One region of the Rahnella aquatilis CIP 78.65 genome, then DNA from elsewhere that is predicted to be linked to it. Evidence: predicted binding sites of a transcription regulator. Region 1 holds the regulator's gene; the other holds the start of a gene.
The links. Region 1 encodes CRP, which controls carbon source genes, mostly activating them, when cyclic AMP is high. Its sites were predicted from a motif close to ATGTGANNNNNNTCACAT; they were not measured.
Positions count from the first base shown of each region.

Region 2: deoC (deoxyribose-phosphate aldolase) is a predicted target of CRP. The motif match lies at 4,377-4,394, and genes of this name have one in related genera.

Region 1 covers NC_016818.1:327,434-335,502, reverse strand. Annotated here, with positions in the region: gene RAHAQ2_RS01475 (phosphoribulokinase) at 1-669, shown strand, start outside; gene RAHAQ2_RS01470 (OsmC family protein) at 673-1,080, opposite strand; gene crp (cAMP-activated global transcriptional regulator CRP) at 1,444-2,076, shown strand; gene RAHAQ2_RS01460 (YccS/YhfK family putative transporter) at 2,138-4,213, shown strand; gene argD (bifunctional acetylornithine/succinyldiaminopimelate transaminase) at 4,883-6,100, opposite strand; gene RAHAQ2_RS01445 (aminodeoxychorismate synthase component II) at 6,224-6,799, opposite strand; gene RAHAQ2_RS01440 (putative adenosine monophosphate-protein transferase Fic) at 6,876-7,478, opposite strand; gene RAHAQ2_RS24740 (YhfG family protein) at 7,468-7,638, opposite strand; gene RAHAQ2_RS01435 (aldose 1-epimerase family protein) at 7,736-8,069, opposite strand, start outside.
Region 2 covers NC_016818.1:4,174,353-4,182,421, reverse strand. Annotated here, with positions in the region: gene RAHAQ2_RS26150 (PKD domain-containing protein) at 1-366, shown strand, start outside; gene osmY (molecular chaperone OsmY) at 791-1,384, shown strand; gene RAHAQ2_RS25175 (DUF1328 domain-containing protein) at 1,703-1,864, shown strand; gene RAHAQ2_RS18890 (patatin-like phospholipase family protein) at 2,035-3,309, shown strand; gene RAHAQ2_RS18885 (TatD family hydrolase) at 3,306-4,091, shown strand; gene deoC (deoxyribose-phosphate aldolase) at 4,640-5,419, shown strand; gene deoA (thymidine phosphorylase) at 5,510-6,838, shown strand; gene deoB (phosphopentomutase) at 6,927-8,069, shown strand, end outside.

The sequences.
Region 1 (8,069 bases):
TATTTCGGACCGGAAGCCAATGACTTTGGTTTACTGGAAAAAAGCTTTATCGAATACGGAGAAACCGGCACGGGTCGTTCACGTAAGTATCTGCATACTTATGACGAAGCCGTTCCCTACAATCAGGTGCCGGGTACCTTTACGCCGTGGCAGGCATTGCCGGAACCGACAGACATTTTGTTCTATGAAGGTCTGCATGGCGGCGTAGTGGCAGACAAAATTGACGTCGCCGCACAGGTCGATTTGCTGGTCGGCGTAGTGCCCATCGTTAACCTGGAGTGGATCCAGAAACTGGTGCGCGATACCGGCGAGCGCGGGCATTCCCGTGAAGCGGTGATGGATTCCGTCGTGCGTTCGATGGATGACTACATCAGCTATATTACGCCGCAGTTTTCCCGCACGCACATCAACTTCCAGCGCGTGCCAACTATCGACACTTCAAACCCGTTCGCAGCAAAAGCCATTCCGTCGCTGGATGAAAGCTTTGTGGTGATCCACTTCCAGGGGCTGGACGACATCGATTTCCCGTATCTGCTGGCGATGTTACAGGGGTCGTTTATCTCGCACATCAAAACGCTGGTGGTGCCGGGCGGCAAAATGGGGCTGGCGATGGAGCTGATCATGGCGCCGCTGGTGCAACGCCTGATGGAAGGCAAGAAGATCGAGTAAACTTTATTCGGCTGCAATCACTTCAAAGCTGTGGGTGATGGTGGCCGCTTTACCCAGCATCAGAGACACAGAACAGTATTTTTCGGCAGACAGGCTGACCGCACGTTCGACAATCTTATCGGTCAGGTCCTTCCCGGTGACGATAAAATGCAGATTAATGTGCGTGAACAGGCGCGGCGCTTCTTCGCGGCGTTGTGAGGTCAGCTTCACTTCACAATCACGCACGTCATTACGGCCTTTTTGTAAAATTGATACCACATCGATTGCGCTGCAACCGCCTGCGGACATCAGTAACATTTCCATCGGGCTTGGGGCTTTATCACCCGCATTGCCATCCATTGAAATCTGATGACCCGATGCAGACTCACCTAAAAATGTCAGCCCTTCAACCCATTTGACACGTGCATGCATGAACTATTCTCCCGGTGAATAAACTTATCGAAATCTGCTCTCAGAGTACCCTTTCACCTAAAATCTGGCAACGTAACCCGATCGCCATCATGCTGAAGCGAGACAACAGAAGACAGCATCTCAAACCTGTGCTACAAACAAAGCCGAAACATACTTTCCAGTAAATTGCGGTGACGGTTTTTGCGGTTTAAGAACAGAACCCACGGTGATAACAGCAATAAACAGGCTGTTGCACTCCGACATCCGCTTGCAGCATTTCTGGGGAGTTATATGCTGAAAGGGCGCTTTGGATTTTGAAGTGCCGTACAGGGAACTCTGAGCCCTGTGATTTTGGGCAGCGATAACAACAGAGGATAATAGCAAATGGTTCTCGGCAAGCCACAAACAGACCCGACTCTTGAATGGTTCCTGTCTCACTGTCATATACATAAGTATCCTTCTAAAAGTACGCTGATTCACCAGGGTGAAAAAGCCGAAACGCTTTACTACATCGTGAAAGGGTCAGTTGCTGTCCTGATTAAAGATGAAGAAGGCAAGGAAATGATACTGTCCTACCTTAACCAAGGTGACTTCATCGGCGAGCTGGGACTCTTCGAAGAAGGTCAGGAACGCAGTGCCTGGGTACGTGCTAAAACTGCCTGTGAAGTGGCTGAAATTTCTTATAAAAAATTCCGCCAGCTGATTCAGGTTAACCCGGATATTCTGATGCGCCTCTCCGCGCAGATGGCCAACCGTCTGCAAGTGACGTCAGAGAAAGTCGGCAACCTTGCCTTCCTCGACGTAACCGGTCGTATCGCTCAAACCTTGCTTAATCTGGCTAAACAGCCTGATGCAATGACCCATCCGGACGGGATGCAAATCAAGATTACCCGTCAGGAAATTGGCCAAATCGTCGGTTGTTCACGTGAAACAGTCGGACGAATCCTCAAAATGCTGGAAGATCAGAGTCTGATCTCCGCACACGGTAAAACGATTGTCGTTTACGGCACACGTTAATCCCTCAAAAATTGGCGCGGCAGAACACTGTCGCGCCTTTTTTATGGGCTAAGCTTTACCCATGACGCTATGGCGAAGACTGTTTTACCATCCTGAAGTGAACTACGCGCTGCGCCAGACGCTGGTGTTGTGCCTGCCTGTCAGCATTTGCTGGTTGTTCGGCAATCTGCAAATGGGGCTGCTGTTTTCTCTCTGTCCGGCCTGTTGCAACATCGCCGGTCTGGATACTCCGCACAAACGCTTTTTCAAACGCCTGCTCGTCGGCGGTTCACTCTTTGCCGTGAGCAGTATTCTGCTGCAACTGATGCTGGAAAACTGGCACGTTCCGCTGCCGCTCATTATGCTGTCGCTGGCGTTACTGCTCGGTGTCACCGGTGAAATCAGCCCGCTGCATGCGCGTCTGTTACCCGGCGCGCTGGTGGCAACTATCTTCACGCTGAGCATGGTGGGCGTGCGCCCGATGTGGCAGGCCCCGGTGCTGTTCGCTGCCGGCACCGCCTGGTACGGATTGTTTAACTGGGCGTGGTTTCGTATTTCGAAAGAACAACCGATGCGCGAAACGCTCAGCCAGCTCTATCTGCAACTCGCGGATTATTTCGAAGCCAAGTACAGCCTGCTGACGCAACATACCGATCCCGAAACCGCTTTGCCGCCGTTGCTGACCCGCCAGCAGCAGGTTATCGACCTGATTGCCCTGCTTTATCAGCAACTGCACATGTTGCCCCAGCACGGACATCATCATCACCATAAGCGGCTGTTTCAGCGTTTTCAGGTCGCACTCGATTTGCAGGAGCACATTACCGTCAGCCTCCATCAGCCGGAGGAAGTACAGAAACTGGTCGAGGAAAGCCATGCCGAAGCGGTTATCCGTCGCAATGCGCAGGTGATTTCCGCCCGTCTGCGGGTGATTGCCGACGATATCCTTTATCATCGCTTATCCGAGCGCTTTACGATGGCCAATGAGCTGACCGCGCTGGAGAAAATCGCCGCGCGTAACCCGGACAATCCGGTCGGCCAGTTTTGTTATTACCATTTCAGCCGTATCGCGCGTCTGCTGCGCACCCAGCGCCCGTTGTACCGGCGCGATCTGATGAACACTCAGCCGCGTCTGCCCTTCTGGCCTGCGCTGAAAAGTTATCTCTCATTCAAATCCGTGGCCCTGCGCAATGCCGCGCGTCTGGGCATTATTCTGGCGATTGGCAGCAGTCTGGGGCTGTTTTTCAATCTGCCCAAACCGTACTGGATTTTGCTGACTATTATGCTGGTCAGCCAGAACGGCTATAACGCCACGCGCGTGCGGATCCAGCACCGTGCGCTGGGCACATTGGCCGGATTACTGATTGCCTCAGGGTTGTTAAAACTGGAGTTGCCGGAAGGCACCACGTTGCTGTACATGCTGCTGATCACGCTGTTGTCCTATACGGTTTTACGCAAAAACTACGGGCTGGCGATGGTCGGCATGACGGTGACGGCAGTGTATACCCTGCAGTTGCTGGCGATGAATGGCGTGCATTTTCTGGTACCGCGGCTGGTGGATACGCTGATCGGCTGCGCACTGGCATTCGGTGGCACTATCTGGCTGTGGCCACAATGGCAAAGCGGTTTGCTGCGCCAGAATGCGCACCAGGCGCTGGAAACCTATCAGAACGCTATCCGCCTGCTGCTTGAGGAAAATCCCGACACCGCCAGGCTGGCGTACACCCGTATGCAGGTCAATCAGGCACACAATAAGCTGTTTACCTCGCTCAACCAGGCGATGCAGGAACCGGGGTTTAACTCGCATTATCTGGCGGACATGCGTTTATGGGTGACGCACAGCCAGTTTGTGGTCGAGCATATCAACGCGATGACGATCCTTGCCCGCGAGCATTACATGCTGCCGGAAAAACTGGCGACGGAATATTTACAGACCTGCGAAATCGCGCTGCAAAGCTGTCAGCAACGGCTGCTCTACGACGGGCCGGGCAGCGAGAACAATCTGTTTAATGCACCGGAACTTCACCCCGATATGCCGCTGACCGAAATGGAACGCCATCTGCGGCGCGTGATTTCGCATCTCAGCGTGATGCATACCATTTCGTCACTGGCGTGGAAGCAGAGGCCACATCATGGTATCTGGCTGACGCGGCGGGCGTGAACGTGAAGGGGATTGCCCTTTAAATCTCCGAATTAAAAATTGGCCGGAGCTATTTCGGTTTCTCAAGTGCGGATGCCGCGCACTGACGGCTTAAAACGGATTGAGAAAGTTTCGGTTTCTCAAGTACGGGGATCACTTAACGCGCAGCGCCGAAACCGCCCAAAATGGGAAAGTGCTTTTCCCCTTTTGGATTTCCCCTCGCTTTTTCAACACGCGCTCCGCTCGCTGGCTATGTTTCAGCAACCGCAGCGACAGGCTGGAAATCTTGCCGCGTTGCGGTTCCCTCTCTCGGTCCTGAAGCCCTGGGTCTTCAGGCCGCTCCGTTCGGCAAGATTTCTGAATCGCCCGCAGGATCTCAAATTCAACGGCAGATTGTCTTTTATCTTTTAAATAAGTTGATTGGCGTGCTCAAAATTCAGCTGAACGGAGCGGCTTCGAGACCATCGGCTCGAAGACCGAGAGAAGGCAGTGCGAAGCACCTGGATTTGCGCCACACACTGATGCGTCAGAACATGTCCGTCGTGCCTGCGACAGCGCGCAGTGAAAAAGCGAGGGGAGTGCAGAGGGGAAAAGCCTTTCCCCTCTGCTCGGTTTCGGCGCAAAGGCCTTGTGATAACCGTTATTGAGAAACCGAAATATTCTCGGTTTAAACCAGTGGGGCCGTGGGGATCACCCCCCACAAACTTTCCCCACGGCTTTCTCAAACCGCGCCATCCCTTCTTCAATATCCGCGAAGTCGATGACAAGTGATGGCGCGAACCGCATCACATTCGGTCCGGCGACCAGCATCATCAGGCCGAATTCGGCGGCGGCGGCATGGAATTCTCCGGCGCGGTTTTTATACGCATCGGCAAGCTCGGCCCCGATCAGCAGCCCCTGGCCACGGAACTCGCTGAAGATATGATATTTCTGATTGATGGCTTCCAGCGCACTGATGAATTTCTCGCGGCGCTCGTTGATGCCAGCCAGTACATCAGGCGTATTGATGATATCCAGCGCAGCTTCGGCGACCGCACAGGCCAGCGGGTTACCGCCGTAGGTGGTGCCGTGTTTGCCCGGTTCCATCACGGAGGCCACTTCTTCGGTTGCCAGCATCGCGCTGACCGGGAAACCACCGCCGAGCGCTTTGGCCGTGGTCAGGATGTCCGGCGTCACACCGTAATGCATGTAGCTGAACAACTTGCCGCTGCGTCCCATGCCGCTTTGTACTTCATCCAGCACCAGCAGCGCCTGATGTTTGTTACAGAGCTCACGCAGACCTTGCAGGAATTCTTTGGTGGCCGGTGTCACCCCGCCTTCGCCCTGAACGGGTTCTACAACAATGGCACAGGTATGGTCGTCGATCACCGCTTTTACAGCATCCAGATCGTTGAACGGCACATGCACAATGTCAGCGGGTTTCGGGCCGAAGCCGTCGGAGTATTTCGGCTGGCCACCCACGGACACCGTGAACAACGTGCGGCCATGGAAAGCGTTATGGAAAGCGATGATCTTACTTTTGTACGGGCTGTGACGATGCGAAGCGTAATAGCGCGCCAGTTTAAAGGCCGCTTCGTTGGCTTCAGCTCCGGAGTTGGCGAAGAATACGCGGTCAGCAAAGGTGGCGTCGATCAGCTTCTGCGCCAGACGAAGGGCGGGCTCATTGGTAAATACATTACTGACATGCCACAGGGTTTCGCCCTGCTCGTGCAACGCTTTCACCAGTGCCGGATGGCAATGTCCGAGCGCCGTGACAGCGATACCCCCGGCGAAATCAACATATTCGTTCCCTTGCTGATCCCACACGCGACTGCCTTTACCTTTCACGGGAATGAATTTCGCAGGCGAATAAACCGGCAAAATAACTTTGTCGAATGTGCCCCGATCTACCGCTGATTTTTCTGCCATTACCCTACTCCCTCACTGCCATTGATGTGAAATTATAATCACAAAATATGCATAAAAAATCACAAACAGGCAAACGGAAATCGCACCTGACGGGTAAGTAATTTTTTCAGAAATAGTAACTAATTAGATTTTAAGGAAATTATCCAGAAGCTGATGCCCCTGCTCACTCAGAATACTTTCGGGATGAAACTGAACGCCATGCAGCGGCAAGGTTTTGTGCATGATGCCCATAATGTCGTCACGACCGCCATCGCGTTCTGTCCAGGCCGTGACCTCAAAACAGTCGGGCAGCGTCTGTGGCGCGACCACCAGCGAATGATAGCGCGTCACGGTCAGCGGATTATTCAGTCCGGTAAAGACACTCCTGCCGGTATGGCGGACGGGTGAAGTTTTGCCGTGAATGGCCTGCCGCGCACGGACGATATTCGCGCCGAACGCCTGCGCCATGGCCTGATGCCCGAGGCACACGCCGAGGATCGGTAAACGGTCAGAGAAATAGGTTATCGCTTGCAGGGAAATGCCCGCCTCATCAGGCGTACACGGACCGGGAGAAATCACTAAATGCGAGGGGGAAAGCTGTTCAATGCCGGTGAGCGTCAGCTGATCGTTACGCATCACTTTCACCTCTGCACCCAGCTCGCAAAAATATTGATAGAGGTTGTAGGTAAAGGAATCGTAGTTGTCGATCAGCAGCAGCATAGTGTACCCGGTAAAAGTCGGAAAATTTACCGGGTAATTCTACGCACTTTTGAGCCCAGGCTCAGTATTTTGTCGATCAATGTTCTTGCGGGATTTCACTGACAACAGTATTAAAAATGGCCACCAGCTCGGTTTCATCACCAAATACTGCGGTTTTATTGGCCGCCAGCCAGCGCTCACGATCCACTTTGGACCAGTCAATGTCGTAGCCCGCATGAATGACCAGTTGCTCGATAAATATCCGCAGCGCACGTCCGTTACCGTGGCGGAACGGGTGCAGCAGATTCAGGCCGGTATAATAATGAGCCAGACGCTCAGCGAGATTATCCAGCGGTAACCCGACCAGAAACTCTTCTTCTTCCAGTTCCTGCATCAGCGCATTGCCCTCTTTTTCGATGTATTCGAAATGGCAAAACTGAGTGTCATCCTTGTAGATATCAATTTCACGGAACTCACCTGCCCAGGGATAAATATCCTGGAACAAAGACAGATGCACCGCACACAGATGCGGCAGCCCCATCACCGACGGCCCAAGCGGCATCACTGATGCGCGCAGGGCAGTAAATGCCAGTTCGGCCTGCAACAGACGATGTTCTTCACGTATTTCCAGCCGGTTTTTCAGCACATTAATGCCGGGATAATAATAAGGGTCGGCACCGGCCACGAGTTTATCGTTCATAGTGCCTCCTCAGTTCGGTGAGACGTTGTGAAATTTGTTCGTTGTCTAACGTGATAATCTCAACCTGCAAACCATCCAGCGCGCTGCTGGCCTGAAAGTTCTGCCGCTGACGTTCGCGAAACAGTTTTTCCTGCTGCCTGAGTGTCAGTTTCTTCGCCATCTTTTCCTCCCTGTGTACAGCCATTCGGGCATATACCTTGTGGAGTTAAGTATAGACAGAGAAAAAAGGGCGCCAGTCTCAGCGCCCTAAACTCGGATTATTCAACAGCGATAGGCGTCTCGTTTACGTCTGTTTTATGATCTGCCTGAAGCGTTTTCACCCGGTCCTCAAGCTGTTTCACCGCCTGCGCATCTGGCAGAAGTGAATACTTCAGCTCAAACACTGTGCTCTGACCGGGTTGCAGTTGTTTCACGCGGCCTTGTTTACGTTCGATAGTGACCGGATACGCATAGTTGGTGCCCGGTTCGATACCCGTAACGTAACCCTGCTTCAGCGTATCGGTGTTTTTCCACAGCGTCAGCAGCGGTAACTGATGGGTATCGAATTCAATCGATGCCCCTTTATTCCCGGCTTTGTTCACGACGCCGGCA
Region 2 (8,069 bases), 1.0 Mb from region 1:
ACGAATCCGGCAGGATTGCCAGTGGCACCGGCTCAGGGAGCGGCGTCCAATACGGAAGTGATCACCGCACCGGATGTGACCGTCGATACGCGCTTCACTGTCGACGTGACCGTCACCGATAACACCGGTTTAGCGGACACCGCCACCACCACCATTCTGGTGAAAGCCAAAACTGCGGCAGGGGATTATGAATATGTTTATCCGCAAAGCAGCGAAAAATACGTAGCGGGCACCAGGGTCTTAGGCAGTGATGGTGGTATCTATCAATGCAAGCCTTTCCCGTACTCCGGTTGGTGTAGTCAGGCGGCCTGGGCATATGCACCTGCGACCGGCACGAACTGGCAGGATGCGTGGGATAAACAGTAATTCCATAACTGAAGACTGATTTTTAACGCAATAATTCTCAAATGGCTCCTGTGAAGGGAGCCATTTTTTTATCTGATGTCTTCCCCGATCTTATTTTTTGTGATCAATGTGCCGATATTTTGCGCAAATTTTGGCGTAAACCTTCGGACTTGTCTGCATTAGAGGCCATATTCGACGATCTCCCTACTAATCTGGACATTCTTGACTATATTAAATGTGTGTTCAGGACGGAGTGGCTTAAAGCACTGCTTTGATATCACGTAACAGAGAGTTATGTCGAATGGCGATTAAAAGCCAGAATAAAACGATGTACTCTGCTACAAGGAAAGTAAAAACAGCAGCAATACAATTTGTTAGAAGGCGTCACCAAGAATGTGGCGTGCAGAGCCGTAATTAAGGCTCATAAACCGAAAGGAAGAAATCGATGAAAAATTCTAAATTTGCCTATTCAATGATGGCCGTAGTTCTGGGTACCGCACTGATGAGCGGTAGCGCGCTGGCAGCAACGACTACTACAGATAGCGCAGGTGCAAAAATCGATAGTTCCATGAAGAAAGTTGATAACTACATGGGCGACAGCGCCATCACGGCAAAAGTGAAAAGTGCTCTGGTAGATGATAAAGCCATTAAAAGCAGCGACATTTCTGTCACCACGAATTCCGGCGTGGTCACGCTGAGCGGCTTTGTCGGTTCGCAGGCTGAAGCCGAGCAGGCTGTTGCCGCAGCAACCAAAGTTGAAGGGGTTAAATCCGTCAGCGACAAATTGCATACCAAAGACAGCAAAGATCAAAGCGTCAAAGGCTATGCCGGTGACAGCGCGACCACGGCTTCTGTAAAAGCCAAATTGCTGGCGGATGACATCGTCCCATCACGTAACGTGAAAGTCGAAACTACCGACGGCGTGGTACAGCTCTCCGGTGCAGTAAAAGATCAGGCACAGTCTGACCGTGCTGAAAGCGTTGCGAAAACCGTTGATGGCGTGAAAAGCGTCAAAAATGACCTGAAAGTCGCACCGTAACGATCATCTGCTATATCCGTTGTACGTGGCGCCTTTCCACCGGCAGGGCGCTGCATTTTCTGAATAACGCATAACTATATTTATGTGACCGCAGAAGATACGGGATGGGCGAGATTTGCCTGCAGTCAGAAAAAATATCGTGTCGGAAACGCTAACACTTTCATTTTTCGACTACCTTTATTAAGTAATCATTTTTTCTTACCGGCTTGCTGCCGGTTAATAAAGCGTATGAAGGCAAATACGTCACAGTGAGTCCGGCCTGAAGCGGGGCACAACCTTTTAAAATGGCAAAGTGAAAATAGGGTAAAGGAGAAGCTTATGTTTCGTTGGGGCATTATTTTTCTAATCATCGCGTTGATCGCGGCGGCTCTCGGTTTCGGTGGTTTGGCGGGTACAGCTGCCTGGGCTGCAAAAATCGTCTTCGTAGTCGGTATTATTCTGTTTCTGGTCAGCTTGTTTACCGGTCGTAAGCGGCTCTGACCGCATCACATTCGTGATGCCAAAATGTGTTAATTAATGACATCGCCCCCTTCACTGAAGGGGGCGATTCTTTTATGTATGCAATCTGGCCGTTAACAGGACGTAACGATTTTGTCGCCCGATTTTGGCAAGAAATCCACGCAAAGCAGGAAGACGAGGTATGCTCAGAAATGAAGGCCACCGCTTGGGGCCATTTGCGTGAGGACGATGCGTTGGGATACAGAATACCTGTCACGCTGGGGAATATAGAACCGCTGGCGTACAAACCCTATACGCCGGGGAAGATTGCCCTGGTGTGCGAAGGCGGGGGGCAGAGAGGCATTTTTACGGCCGGTGTGCTGGATGAGTTTCAGCGCGCGCGTTTCAATCCCTTTGATTTATATCTGGGCACCTCTGCGGGGGCGCAAAATCTCTCTGCTTTTGTCTGCGGGCAGCCCGGTTATGCGCGACGGGTAATCACCCGCTATACCACCAGTCCTGATTTTTTTAACCCGCTGCGGTTTGTGCGTGGCGGACATCTTATCGATCTCGACTGGCTGGTCGAAGAAACCGCCAAAAACATGCCGCTGGCGATGGAAAGCGCAGAAAAACTGCTCATCAATGGCCGTGAATTCCTGATGTGTGCCTGCCGCAGCGATGACTACACCGCCAGTTATTTTTCACCGACGCGGGAAAACTGGCTGCCGGTGATCAAAGCTTCCAGCGCTATTCCGGGTTTTTACCGCCTGGGCGTGGATCTGGATGGCATCAGCTATCAGGACGGCGGCATCAGCGATGCGATCCCTGTTGAAGAAGCATACCGCCGTGGTGCAGATACCATTGTGGTCATCCGTACCGTGCCTTCGGCGATGTTCTATACGCCGCAATGGATGAAGCGGATGGAGCAATGGCTGAGCGAAAGCAGCCTGCAACAACTGGTGCGCATGATGCAGCATCACGAAGAAAGCTATCACCGCATTCAGCAATTTATTGAGAATCCGCCGGATGATGTGCGTATTTTCGAAATTTTCCCCCCAAAACCGCTGGCCAGCCATGCGCTCGGCAGCCGTCTGCCTGCGCTAAATCAGGACTATCATCTTGGCCGCCGCTGCGGACGGTATTTTCTGTCTGCCGCCGCGCACTGGCTGTTGCCGCGTGAAAACGAGCGTCCTTATCCGCTGATCGAACCGCGCGTGACGCGACGTCCGCAGCGGATCATTGTGCCGCAGGACGAGCCTGAGAATGTGATCCCATTGGCGGCCTCTGCCAGCACGGTGGAACAAATTATTCTCGATCCCGCAGTGCTGACGGACATGGTCGCCGACGGGGGTGTGGTTCGCCCGGCTGCGTTTAAAGACAGCGTAGTCAGTTCGTCGCCACCGCCACGTTCCTCTTCAGACATGCCACCGCCGGAAAGTCCCGCATTATCTGAGAATTACCCGTCCAGTGAGGGGGATAAGTTGTGAGTTACACCTTCATCGATACGCACTGCCATTTCGATTTTCCACCGTTTACAGGGGCGGAAACCGAAAGTCTGCGCCTCGCCGGACAGGCTGGCGTGCGGCAGATTATTGTTCCTGCCGTCACGTCTGAACGTTTTCGCGGCATTCTCTCGCTGGCAAAAAAATTCCCGCCATTGCACGCCGCACTGGGGTTGCATCCCCTTTATATTGCAGAACATACAGACAGTTGCGTGGAATTACTGGATTCGCTGCTCAGCCAGCGGGATCCGTATCTGGTGGCAGTCGGGGAAATCGGTCTGGATTTATACATGGAAGAGCCGCTATTTGAGCAACAACAACGGTTGCTGAAAGCGCAGTTCGCACTGGCAAAACGTGAAACGCTACCGGTGATCCTGCATTCACGGCGCAGCCACGATCAGCTGGCGGCGATGCTGCGTCAGGCAAAACTGCCGGCAACCGGAGTCGTTCACGGGTTTGCAGGCAGTCTTTCTCAGGCCCAGGCGTTTATCAAACTGGGTTTTGCGATAGGCGTGGGCGGCACCATCAGCTATGAGCGCGCGCAGAAAACCCGTCATGTGATGGCAGAATTACCCCTTTCCTCTTTGCTGCTGGAAACCGATGCGCCGGATATGCCTCTGCAAGGTTTTCAGGGCCAGCCTAATCGCCCGGAACGGGCGGCGACTGTGTTCGATATTTTGTGCAGCCTGCGCAGTGAAACGCCGGAACAGATTGCCGACGCGTTGCTCGATAATACCCGCCGCATCTTTAATCTCCCTTTGCTGTAAACCGTCATAAACTTACTTTTGTGATTTAAATAACATTTAACATGGCGTTTTTAAGCCTTTTCAAAAAGGGTTTTGGTCTTATCCCGATTTCATTTCTCTTTATAATGTTATTATTATAACATTACTCACAAGATCACCGGTGGGTGATCGCAGTGTAAGCACCCGAACTCCGTTTGTCATGATTCGGGTATACACTCTTATAAGGGTCGAATACTGAGCATAAAGGCCAGAAAGTGTGATTTTAATCTCATTTTTCTAAGCAACGTTGCAAACGGTTTTCATTTTGTGTGAAATACTGCACACAGGAACCTGATGTGACGTGTTCAAATAGTCACAATGAATTGGCGTCAGCCAATCCAAGCGCGGTGAGAAGGATCTCAGTTGCCGCGTAAGCCATTACACGCCGCTTACGCACGCTATCTTCAAGGAACCAAGTCCGCTCGCCAACCGTGCAGAATTCTTTTCCCGGCGTTAACCGCGGGAAAAAATTCATGACTGTATGCTCAGTTCTGGCCGGTCGCTGGAATTGAAAATTGTTGGAGAGTTATATGACCGATTTAACCGCCGCAGCGCAACGTGCGCTGAACCTGATGGATTTAACCACCCTGAACGAAGACGACACTGATGCGAAAGTGATCGCGCTTTGTCACCAGGCGAAAAGCCCGGCAGGTAATACTGCTGCAGTCTGTATTTATCCTCGTTTTATCCCTGTGGCCCGCAAAACCCTGCGTGAGCAAGGTACGCCGGACATCCGCATTGCGACCGTGACCAACTTCCCGCACGGCAATGACGATCTTGAGATTGCGCTGGCAGAAACCCGCGCGGCCATTGCTTACGGTGCCGATGAAGTGGACGTGGTATTCCCGTACCGCGCGCTGATTGCCGGTAACGAGCAAATTGGTTTTGAGATGGTGAAACAGTGCAAAGAAGCCTGTGCTGCCGCCAACGTTTTGCTGAAAGTGATCATCGAAACCGGTGAACTTAAGCAAGATGCACTGATCCGTAAAGCGTCTGAAATTGCGATTAAAGCCGGGGCTGACTTCATCAAAACCTCCACAGGTAAAGTGCCTGAAAACGCCACGCTGCACAGCGCTGAGCTGATGATGAGCGTGATTGCAGATATGGGCGTGGGCAAAACCGTCGGTTTCAAACCGGCCGGTGGCGTGAAAACCGCAGAAGACGCCGCACAATATCTGGCGCTGGCTGATCGCCTGCTGGGTCGCGAATGGGCTGACGCACGTCATTTTCGTTTCGGCGCATCCAGCCTGCTGGCAAGCCTGCTCACCACTCTCGGTCATGCTGGCCAGAAAGCCACCAGCAGCTACTAATCACTGTTGTTATGCCGATGCCGTGACGCTGTTTTACAGCGTCCGGTATCCGCATCCACCTTTAGCGTTCAGCTCAGGCAGGGGGATACCTTGTTTCTCGCACAAGAAATTATTCGTAAAAAACGTGACGGTCAGCCTTTAAGTGACGAGGAAATTCGTTTCTTCATTAATGGCATTCGTGACAGTCAGGTTTCAGAAGGCCAGATTGCCGCGCTGGCAATGACCATTTATTTCAATGACATGACCATGAATGAACGTGTTTCGCTGACCATGGCGATGCGTGATTCAGGGACCGTGCTCGACTGGAAAAGCCTCAGCCTGAACGGTCCGGTTGTAGATAAACATTCTACCGGTGGCGTGGGTGACGTGACCTCACTGATGCTTGGCCCGATGGTGGCGGCATGCGGCGGTTATGTCCCGATGATTTCCGGCCGTGGCCTCGGCCATACCGGCGGTACGCTCGATAAACTTGAAGCTATCCCGGGCTTTGATATTTTCCCGGATGACAGCCGTTTTCGCAGCATCATTCAGGATGTCGGCGTGGCAATTATCGGCCAGACCAGCTCGCTGGCACCGGCGGATAAACGTTTCTATGCGACACGTGATATCACCGCAACCGTCGATTCTATTCCGCTGATCACCGCTTCGATTCTCGCTAAAAAGCTGGCCGAAGGCCTGGATGCATTAGTGATGGACGTCAAGGTCGGTTCCGGCGCATTCATGCCGACTTACTCGCTGTCAGAAGATCTGGCGCAGGCGATTGTCGATGTGGCGAATGGTGCAGGTTGTAAAACCACCGCGCTGCTGACCGACATGAATCAGGTGCTGGCATCCAGCGCAGGGAATGCGGTGGAAGTGCGTGAAGCCGTGCGCTTCCTGACCGGCGAATACCGTAATCCGCGTCTGCTGGAAGTGACAATGGCGCTGTGTGTTGAAATGCTGCTGTCCGGCGGACTGGCTAAAGATGACGCCGATGCCCGCCGCCAGTTGCAGGCCGTGCTGGATAACGGCAAAGCCGCAGAAGTGTTTGGCCGCATGATTGCCGCCCAGAAAGGCCCGACCGATTTCATCGAGAATTACGATCGTTATCTGCAGCAGGCTACGCTGAGCAAACCGGTTTACGCCGAAGGCAACGGGATTGTCAGCGCGATGGACACCCGTGCACTGGGCATGGCTGTGGTTTCACTGGGTGGCGGACGTCGCCGCGCCAGCGATGCTATCGACTACAGCGTCGGTCTGACTCACATGGCGCAACTGGGCCAGCAGGTGGATACCCGTCAGCCACTGGCGATGATCCACGCGAACAGTGAAGCGGCCTGGCAGCAGGCGGCGCAGGAAGTGCGTGCGGCCATTGTCCTGAGCGACAACGCGCCGGAAAGCACGCCGGTGGTTTACCGCCGGATCGGCGGTAACGCTTGATTTCAGGCCATAACACCCCCATTTAAGATTGATCAGGTGCGCGGCAGTTCCGCGTGACCCAATGCGTAACCATTCGCAGGAGAGCAAAATGAAACGTACATTTATCATGGTGTTAGACTCATTCGGTATCGGTGCCAGTGAAGATGCCGAACGCTTTGGCGATGCCGGTTCTGACACATTGGGCCATATCGCGGCTGCCTGTGCGCGTGGTGATGCGGACAAAGGTCGTAAAGGTCCACTGAATCTGCCTAACCTGACCCGTCTGGGGCTGGCGAAAGCCGCTGAAGGATCTACCGGTAAAATTCCTGACGGCATGGACGGTGATTCTGAAATTACCGGTGCGTATGCTTACGCCAGCGAACTGTCTTCCGGTAAAGATACCCCGTCAGGCCACTGGGAAATTGCCGGTGTGCCTGTGCTGTTTGACTGGGGCTATTTCAGCGACACTACCAACAGTTTCCCGCAGGAGCTGCTCGATAAACTGGTTGAACGCGCCAACCTGCCGGGCTATCTCGGTAACTGCCATTCTTCCGGTACCGTCGTGCTGGACGATTTGGGCGAGGAGCACATGAAAACCGGCAAGCCGATTTTCTACACTTCAGCCGACTCCGTCTTCCAGATTGCCTGTCACGAAGAAACCTTCGGGCTGGATCGCCTGTATGAACTGTGTGAAATCGCCCGTGAAGAACTGACTGAAGGCGGCTATAACATCGGCCGCGTGATTGCCCGTCCGTTCATCGGTGACAAAGCTGGCAACTTCGAGCGTACCGGTAACCGTCACGATTTAGCGGTTGAGCCACCGGCGCCGACCATCCTGAAAAAGCTGGTTGATGAGAAAAACGGCCATGTGGTGTCTGTCGGTAAAATCGCAGATATCTACGCCCAGGTCGGCATCACTAAAAAAGTGAAAGCCACCGGCCTGGACGCGCTGTTTGACGCCACCATCAAAGAGATGAAAGAAGCCGGTGATAAAACTATCGTCTTCACCAACTTTGTTGATTTCGATTCCTCTTACGGCCACCGCCGTGATGTGCCGGGCTACGCCGCCGCACTGGAATTGTTCGACCGCCGCATGCCGGAATTGCTGGAGCTGGTGAAAGAAGATGACATTATTATCTTCACCGCTGACCACGGTTGCGACCCGACCTGGCGCGGCACGGATCATACCCGTGAGCACATTCCGGTCTTAATCTATGGCCCGAAAGTAAAACCGGGTTCATTAGGCCACCGT